DNA from 2 places in the Actinoplanes sp. CA-030573 genome. Region 1 is predicted to be linked to the other one. Evidence: riboswitches for the same ligand, from Rfam matches in the RefSeq annotation. Region 1 holds a riboswitch; the other holds the start of a gene.

Region 1 (4,520 bases):
CGATGACAGAATCTGGTCGTGCGCCGTCGGCGTCGCAACTGACCCTGTCGCAGATCATGGACCAGCACCACACCAACCTGATGGGCACGGTGCACGGCGGCCGGATCCTCAACCTCATCGACTCGGTCGCCGGGGTCGTCGCGGCCCGCCACTCCGATGGTCCCGCGGTCACCGCGGCGATGGACGAGACGTTGTTCCTGCAGGCCGTTCGGGTCGGTGACGTCGTGCACGTGCAGGCCCGGATCACCTGGGCCGGGCGCAGCTCGATGGAGGTCGCAGTCAAGGTCACCGCCGACCGGTGGGACCGGGCGGTGCCGCCAACGGTCGTGGCTACCTCCCATCTGGTGATGGTCGCGGTCGACGACGACGGCAAACCGCGTACTGTGCCGGCGCTGTTGCCGGAGACCGACGAGGACCGGCAGGCCTTCCATCAGGCGGAGATCCGCCGCCGGCACCGTCTCGCCCTGCGGGGCGCGCTGGAGGGACGGCCGTGATCTCGACGTCGGTGCTGCTGGGCTACCTGACCGCGATCGTCCTGCTGATGATCACTCCCGGTCCGGACATGATGTTCGTGATCACCAACGCCGGCCGCTACGGCGCCCGGGCCGGCATGGTCGCCGCGCTCGGTGTCGCGACCGGTAACGCTTTCGTGCGGGGATTGGTGACGAATCTGCTCAACCCGAAGATGATCCTGTTCAGCGTGGCGTTCTTGCCGCAGTTCGTACGGCCCGCCGCCGGGCAGGTGACCGGCCAGCTGATCACCCTTGGCGTCCTGTTCATCACCGTACAGCTCGCCGTGGACATCACCCTGGCCGCCACGGCGGGGCGGCTCGGCGCGCGGCTGGCCCGCGGCCGTACGGCACGGTGGCTCAACTGGGGGGGTGCGCGGCCGTTTGCGTCGCGCTCGGCGTCCGGCTGGCGTGGGGGTGATCCGATGAGTTCTCCCGAGGAGCGGACCGGCGCCACCAGGTGTGCCCCTACTCCAACGCCACCCGCGGCTGATCGCTCTGGCTAAAGTTGGCCGGTGAGCGAAACGATCATCGACGGATGCACGGTGACGGTGTGCCGAGACTGCTGTTGCGGTAACGCGCTCAAGCATCCGTCGACCGATCACGACGCTCAGCTCGACCGGCTGCGCGCCGAGATCGGCGACGGCCACCGGGTGCGGACCAGTGTGTGCTTGGACGTGTGCGAGCAGGCCAACGTCATGGTGGTCCACCCGACCGCGACAGCCCGCCGCTCGGGCGCCCGGCCGGTCTGGTTCGGACTGGTCCTCGACGACGCGATCCTCACCGACCTGCTCGGTTGGGTACACGCCGGCGGCCCGGGGCAGGCCGAGATCCCGGCGCCGCTGGAGCTGTCGGTGATTACAGCGCCTGGCCGGCAGTAAGCTGTGGGGGCAGTCGGTTCGCCCGCCCCTGGCCGGGGGTGAGCGTCGTAAGAGGGAACCCGGTGTGATTCCGGGACTGCCCCGCAGCGGTGAGTGGGAACGACCGCCGTCACAGAGCACTGGACCCGAGCTGGGTCCGGGAAGCGACGGCCAGTAGGAAGCGTGCCGGACGCCCACGAGTCCGAAGACCTGCCACTGCCCACACCCGATGCGGGTGTGGTCGTTGTCGGTGACCTCGAGGGCGGGTCGGCGGTGGATGACACCAGGGGGCTCAGCCCCGGATTACTCGCGCGGCGACTCGGCGTGGCCCCGACGACGCTGCGTACCTGGCATCAGCGCTACGGGCTCGGCCCGACCGGGCATCAGGCCGGCCGGCACCGGCGCTACACGCCGCCCGACGTGGCCGCGCTGACCGTGATGGCCCGGCTCACCGCTCGCGGCATGCCGGCCGCCGAAGCCGCCCGGATGGCGCGCCGCGAGGTCACCCCGTGGCCGGCCGAGCATCCGGTGACCGACCAGAGCACACAGTCAGCGGCGCGCGGGCTGGCCCGGGCCGCCCGCCGCCTCGACGTGCTGAGCCTGCACGAGACACTGCGGGCCGCGGTCACCGCCCACGGAGTCGTGCACACCTACCACACCCTGGCCGGGCCGGCGTACGTGTTGATCAGCCAGGGCCGCTACGCCGAGACACGAAAAGCGGTGGCCCGGCGCGTGCTCAGCCGGGCCCTGAGCGAGGTGTTCGCGGCAGTTGCACGGCCGCCGGCCGGTTCGCCGGTACGCACACTGCTGATCGCCGTGGACGCCGGCCGCGACGTCGCGGCCCTAGACGCGCTTGCCGCCGCCCTAGCCGAGCAGCAGATCGCGTCGATCCACCTCGGTGCCGGCCTTTCCCGGCAGACGCTGGCCGACGCGATCACCCGCAGCCACCCCGCAGCCGTCGTCCTGTGGAGCCACGCCCGGCACCCGGCGATGCCCGGACTGCTGGCTACGGTCGCCGACAGCCTCCCGTGGCGGCCGACCGTCATCACCGCCGGGCAAGGCTGGGATGATCAGGTCACCACCGTGACCCTGGCCGACGCCGTCGCCGCCGTAACCGGGCTGGTCATAGAGTGAGCGGCGTGCCTGCCGAACAGTACGGTGCCGGTCCGGCCCTGGAGGCCGCCGCCGGGCTCGGACCGTACTTCGCCTGGCAGCCCCGTCGCACGGCCGCCGGCTGGCGGCCCCTGGCCGATCTGCTGGAACCGGAGGTCATCGCCGAGCGAGTCACCGCTGGCCAGCAAGTGATCATGCGGATGTCCGGGCTCGGCCCCGATCAGATCGGCGAGCGGGTGGTCGCCTCGACCATCTTCCTCGGCCTGGCCGCCCGGCTGCTGTCGCCGCTGCTCGGGGCGGCCGCGCTCACGGGCGTGGTGCCCCTGGCTGATCCGGGCCGGTTGTGGTGGCGTCCGGTCGAAGGTGGCCCGGTCCCGATCGCCTACGACTCTCTCCACCGCGCCGGCGGCGACGCGGGAGGAGTGCTGACCCGTACGGCGGTCGTCGGTCTGGTCGGGCCGGTGCTGGAGGTCTTCCGGCACCGGTTCACACTGTCGCCGCAGGTGCTGTGGGGCAACGTGGCATCGGCGCTCGGCGGCGCGGCCGGCATGATCGCCGACAACGCTGGCGACCCGGCCGCCGCCGAACGCGCCGCCACGACCGTCGCCGAGATGCTGACCGTGCCGCCACTGGCCGGGATGGCGACGTTGCACCATCCGGATCCCGACCGGGACCGCTGGTTTCTGGTCCGCCGCAACTGCTGCCTGTACTACCGGATCCCCGGCGGGGGCACTTGCGGCGACTGCGTCTTGACGCCCGAGGCGGAGCGCCGTGATTACTGGGAGCGATTTCTCCAGCGGTGACGCGCTACTGTTCGGACGGCGAGCGCTGTAAGGATCGTCACGCCGGAGGGAGCGACGCTCAGGATGACCAAGCATCCTCCGCCGCCGCACGTCGAGATCGACGGTCAGGATGGCGTCGTCATCCCGGTTGAGCTGTACGAAAGCCTGCTCGCCGGGCGCCGCCGGCTTGGTGCTCGCGACGCGCGGATGCATCGGCTGTCCCGGGAGATCCATGATCTTGCGGCGCTTCTCGACCGTATCGAATGGCTCGTGACCAATCATCTCGTCTGTGCCGATCCGGACCGTTCCGAGTGTCCGGCGTGTCAGATCGCGGGGCTTGTCGCGCAGCGGCCGAAACACCGTGATGTTGACCCTGCTCGCGAGCGGACCTAGGCTCGGCTCGATGTGACGATGTAAGGAACCCGGTGCGAGTCCGGGGCGGTTGCGCCACTGTGAGGCCACGATGTGAGGTCGGGGCTGTAGTCAGATACTTCGTCGTCGCTACGCCGGTATCGATGAGGGACGCATCATCCCTGAGGAGGCTTCATGACGACTGTTCCCGTACCCGCTGCCAAACCGACCGCGACCGTCTCGCCCGAGGCGTTGTCGACTACGCGGGTCGTTCTCGTTCTCGGCATCACCGTGCTGCTCGCGCTGCTCGCGTACTATTTCATCGGCGTCGATGAGGGCATGGTCTCGGTGTTCGGCAAGTCGATGGTCGTCCACGAGTGGGTTCACGACTCGCGGCACTTCCTCGGCTTCCCCTGCCACTGATCCGGGACTGAGACACTCATGGAACTCCGCGCTATCTGGCGTGGGGCGGTCTCCGGTGCCTTCGCCGGCCTCCTCGCCTGGGTTTTCGCCTACATTTTCGCCGAGCCTCTCGTCGACAAGGCCATCGACTACGAAGAGGGCCGCGGCTCGATCCTCGACGCGCTCAACCAGGCGGCCGGCCGACCGACGTCGGCTGAGGGCCCGGAGATCTTCTCCCGCTCGATCCAGTCGACGATCGGTATCGCCACCGGCATCATCGGCTTCGCCGCCGCGATGGGCGCCCTCGTGGCGGTCGCCTACGTGGTGCTGCACGGCCGGTTCGGCGTACGCCCGCGCAACCTGATCTGGGGCATCGCCGCGTTCGGCTTCGCCGGCGTCTACCTTCTGCCGTTCGTCAGGTACCCGGCCAACCCGCCGGCGATCGGCCACGACTTCACGATCGTGCAGCGCGGCCGACTCTACCTGGCCACCGTGCTGGTGTC
Region 2 (4,520 bases), 2.7 Mb from region 1:
GCAGAGCGAACTGCGGCGTCAGCCGCATGAGCAGCTGCACCGCGGCGACGTGTGGCGCGAGGACGCCAACCGCTGCCACCACCACGGTCACCACGCTCACCATGACCACCGCGCCGGCCCGGCGCAACAGGAGCAGCATAAGCGGGAACACCACGTACAGCTGGGCCTCGACCGCGATCGACCAGAACGCGCCGTTGGGACTCGGGGAGCCGATGATGTCCTGCAGCAGCAAACCGTAGGCGAACACGGACTTGCCGGTGGGTGCCGACTCACCCGGCTGGAGGACGACGAACCAGGCGATCAGCAGGCTGAAGACCAGGGCAGCCCAGTACGGCGGCAAGATGCGCCAGGCCCGGCGGTACGCGAACCGGGTGCGGCCGCCGAGCCGCCAATCCCGCCGGGCCGGCCCGATGCCGAGCGAGAAGCCGGACAGGGTGATGAAAACGGCGACCGCGAGGTGCCCGTACATGAGCCAGCCGAGCCAGCCGGGCCCCGTGTTGACGGGGAAGCCTACGTACGAGGTGATGTACGCGTGGTGCAGAACCACGAACAGTGCCGCCAGGCCGCGGATGCCGTCCAGGCCGGACACACGGCGATCGTCGGTAACCGCGGTGCTCATCAATTCGCTGTTCCTCTTCTCCGAGCCGCCGGTTCTTCGCTTCGCGCCGCAGGCCCAGGAGGGTCGCTGGCTCCGCCATCCTGGAACGCCCGATCGGACCGGTACATCGGTATTTCGGCCGGACCGCGTGCCCCATCGTCGCTGAGCTGGTCGGCCGACCTGAGGCCTCGTGTCGGCGAAACGACTCAACCGTCCAGGCATATCTGCCACGCAGTCGGCGGCCGGTCTCGGACGCCGGTGCATGAGTCGCTCTGTCGAGAGACTGGCAAGGAAGGCCACCTGATCGCTCTCCGAGGAAGAGGCGAATCCTGTCCGGGCGCGCGGTCTTCCGCCGGCTGCCGCTCCAGTTGCCGATTTCGAGCAGTCGATATCAACCGGGCCGTACACCGGAGCTCGTAACTTCGGCTGCCGTCACCGTGCGGATCGGCGGTCTGGCACATCAACGCTCGGCATGTACGCGGTCGTCGCCCGCAAGGCCGGTTGAGAGCCGACGAGAGCACCGATGCGGAAGACACTAACCGGTGGACCGGTGGGCGACCCGGCTTCATCGGGCAGAAGGCGTGCCGATCAACGTGATCGCCAAGGCGTTGGCGATACGACGGCGGGAGCTGCGGCGGATAAGGTCCAGGAGTGTTCTTCGACGCGGTCGAACGGGCCTCGCTCAGCGACCTGCTGACCGAGCTCGGCCCGGCGGCGCCGACGCTCATCGCACCGTGGGCGACGCGCGATCTCGCCGCGCATCTGATCCTGCGCGACCGCGATCCGCTCGCCGCTCCCGGGCTGGTCGTCCCGGGCCCGTGGGCGCGCTTCGCCGGCCGCCGGCAGGACGCGCTCGCCGCCCGCGACTTCGCCTGGCTGGTCGCGACGCTGCGGTCGGGTCCGCCGCCCGGGTTCTTCCGGCTCGGCTGGGTGCGCCGGCTGCCGAGTCTCAACGAGTTCTACGTGCATCACGAGGATGTGCGCCGCGCCAACGGCCTCGGTTCCCGTACGCACGACGCCGCGCTCGACGACGCCCTGTGGCGCAATGTGCGGCAGTCGGCCTGGTTCCTCGCCCGCCGCGTCCGGGTGGGTCTCGTCCTGCACCGCGCCGGATCGGGCCAGTCCGTCCGGGCGCGGCGCGGGGAGCCGGTCGCGGCGCTGGCCGGCCCGCCGGGCGAGCTGCTGCTCCACCTCTTCGGCCGGCAGCAGGCCGCCGACGTGGAGCTGACCGGTCCCGCCGAGGCGGTAGCCGCCGTGCGCGGCGCCCACTTCGGCATGTGACCCGCGTGATCGGCGAAGCGAGCCTCCGCCGCGCCCTGATCCGTGGCTGCGCCCGGCCGTCACCGCGGCGGTCGAGGCCTACGGGCGCCTGGGACCGGAGACGCTGTCGTGGGGCCCGCTGCACACCGATCCGGCACCGGAGGCGTTCCGCCTGGATCGCGGCTCGGGTAGCTGCGGCGTGATCGACTGGAGCACGGCAATGGCCGGTCCGCTGCTCTACGACCTGGGCTCGGCCGGCTCACCCCAAGCGGCGGACGCGACACGCCGACACAACCAATGGTGTTGCACTTTCTGCCTCACCCCAAGATATGGTGTCTCCCGCAGCTGGTTCGGTGATCCATCCGGGTCGTCGAGGCAAGAGGGAAGCCGGTGTGAATCCGGGACTGCCCCGCAGCGGTGAGTGGGAACGAAAGCCGTCACGAGCACTGGGCCCGGGCCTGGGAAGCGACGGCCGGTAGGAACAACAGCGCCCACGAGTCCGAAGACCTGCCAGCGCGCCGCACGCCGACCGGTGTGCGGCGGTCGAAGGCCGCGCGGGACGGCCGACGCCACCAGCCGGTCTGGCCGAGCCAGCCGGTGGCGTCCGCCCGCGCGTCCGTCAACGGACGAGGGGACGGGGAATGACGACCACCACGACGGTGCCGGAGCAGCGCCGGCACGTCATGCAGGTGCGGAAACGGAACGGCGACCTGGAGACGGTCGACGTCGGCAAGATCGTGCGGGCGGTGGAGCGCCAGGCGGCGGGGCTCGACGAGGTCGACCCGATGCGGGTGGCGACCAAGACGATCAGCGGGCTCTACGACGGCGCCACCACCGCCGAGCTGGACAAGCTGTCGATCCAGACCGCGGCGGAGCTGATCGGCGAGGAACCGCAGTACTCCCGGCTCGCCGCGCGACTGCTCACGGCGTACGTGGACAAGGAAGTTCGCCTTCAGGGTGTCGCGAGCTTCAGCCAATCCATCCGCTACGCGCACGGCCTGGGATTGATCGGGGACGCGACGGCGGAGTTCGTGGCCCGCAACGCGCGCAAGCTGGACGACGCCGTCGATCCGGAGAACGACAGGAGATTCGAATACTTCGGCGTCCGTACGGTGGCCGACCGTTACCTGCTGCGCCACCCGCACACCCGCCTGGTCGTCGAGACACCGCAGTACTGGCTGCTCCGGGTGGCGTGCGGCCTGTCGAGGACGCCGGCCGAGGCGATCGGGTTCTACCGCCTGATGGCGAGCCTCGCCTATCTGCCCAGCTCGCCCACCCTGTTCAACTCCGGCACCCGGCACACCCAGATGTCGTCGTGCTTCCTGGTCGACTCGCCGCGGGACGAGCTCGACTCGATCTACGAGCGCTATCACCAGGTCGCGAAGCTGTCCAAGTTCTCCGGCGGCATCGGCATCTCCTGGTCGCGGATCCGCGGGCGGGGCGCGCTGATCCGGGGCACGAACGGCCGGTCCAACGGCATCGTCCCGTTCCTGAAGACGCTCGACGCCGGGGTCGCCGCGGTCAACCAGGGCGGCCGCCGCAAGGGCGCGGCGTGCGTCTATCTCGAGCCGTGGCACCCGGACGTCGAGGAGTTTCTCGAGCTGCGCGACAACACCGGGGAGGACTCCCGGCGTACGCACAACTTGAACTTGGCGAACTGGATCCCGGACGAGTTCATGCGGCGGGTCGAGGCCGACGAGGACTGGTCGCTGGTCGACCCGTCCGACGCGCCGGAGCTGCCCGATCTGTTCGGTGAGGCGTTCGAGGAGGCCTACAAGCGGGCGGAGAAGAAGGCGGTCCGGACGGTCAAGGCGCGCGACCTCTACGGGCGGATGATGCGGACGCTCGCGCAGACCGGCAACGGGTGGATGACCTTCAAGGACGCGTCCAACCGGCTCTCCAACCAGACCGGCGGGCCCGGCAACACCATCCACCTCTCCAACCTCTGCACGGAGATTCTCGAGGTCAACAGCGACACCGAGACGGCGGTCTGCAACCTCGGCTCGATCAATCTGGGCGCGCACGTCACGGCCGAGGGGGTGGCATGGGAGAAACTGCGCGACACCGTACGTACGGCGGTCGTCTTCCTGGATCGGGTCATCGACATCAACTACTACCCGTCGGACCAGGCCGTCGCCTCCAACCCGCGCTGGCGTCCGGTCGGGTTGGGGCTGATGGGCCTGCAGGACGCGTTCTTCACGCTGCGCCTGCCGTTCGACTCGGCCGCGGCGCGGGAGCTGTCCACCCGCGTACAGGAGGAGATCTTCCTGACCGCGCTGGAGACCTCGGCCGGCCTCGCTTCGGAGTTCGGCCCGCACCCGGCGTTCGGCGAGACGCGCGCCGCCCGGGGCGAGCTGCACCCGCAGCTGTGGGGCGCGACGCCGGCGCAGACCGAGCGCTGGGCCGCGCTGAAGGACCGGATCGCCGCGACCGGCCTGCGCAACTCGCTGCTCGTCGCGATCGCGCCGACCGCCACCATCGCCTCCATCGCCGGCTGCTACGAGTGCATCGAGCCGCAGGTGTCCAACCTGTTCAAGCGCGAGACGATGTCGGGCGAGTTCCTGCAGATCAACACCTATCTGGTACGCGAGCTGAAGGCCCGTGGGCTGTGGACCGCCCCGATCCGCGAGCAGATCAAGCGGGCCGAGGGCTCGGTGCAGGG

What was found. Region 1 has a riboswitch for cobalamin ahead of ACQP2F_RS32715 (MerR family transcriptional regulator). Riboswitches for the same ligand answer to the same signal wherever they lie in the genome.
Region 2: another riboswitch for cobalamin. It lies ahead of ACQP2F_RS20660 (ribonucleoside-diphosphate reductase subunit alpha); the one in region 1 lies ahead of ACQP2F_RS32715 (MerR family transcriptional regulator).

The regions. Positions count from the first base shown of each region.
Region 1 covers NZ_CP192038.1:7,125,240-7,129,759, reverse strand. Annotated here, with positions in the region: gene ACQP2F_RS32730 (acyl-CoA thioesterase) at 3-494, shown strand; gene ACQP2F_RS32725 (LysE family translocator) at 491-1,015, shown strand; gene ACQP2F_RS32720 (hypothetical protein) at 1,055-1,390, shown strand; cobalamin riboswitch at 1,387-1,601, shown strand; gene ACQP2F_RS32715 (MerR family transcriptional regulator) at 1,643-2,503, shown strand; gene ACQP2F_RS32710 ((2Fe-2S)-binding protein) at 2,509-3,285, shown strand; gene ACQP2F_RS32705 (hypothetical protein) at 3,349-3,657, shown strand; gene ACQP2F_RS32700 (CbtB domain-containing protein) at 3,811-4,038, shown strand; gene ACQP2F_RS32695 (CbtA family protein) at 4,057-4,520, shown strand, end outside.
Region 2 covers NZ_CP192038.1:4,434,516-4,439,035, reverse strand. Annotated here, with positions in the region: gene ACQP2F_RS20675 (acyltransferase family protein) at 1-619, opposite strand, end outside; gene ACQP2F_RS20670 (TIGR03085 family metal-binding protein) at 1,250-1,879, shown strand; partial or broken gene ACQP2F_RS20665 (phosphotransferase enzyme family protein) at 1,926-2,060, shown strand; cobalamin riboswitch at 2,188-2,387, shown strand; gene ACQP2F_RS20660 (ribonucleoside-diphosphate reductase subunit alpha) at 2,500-4,520, shown strand, end outside.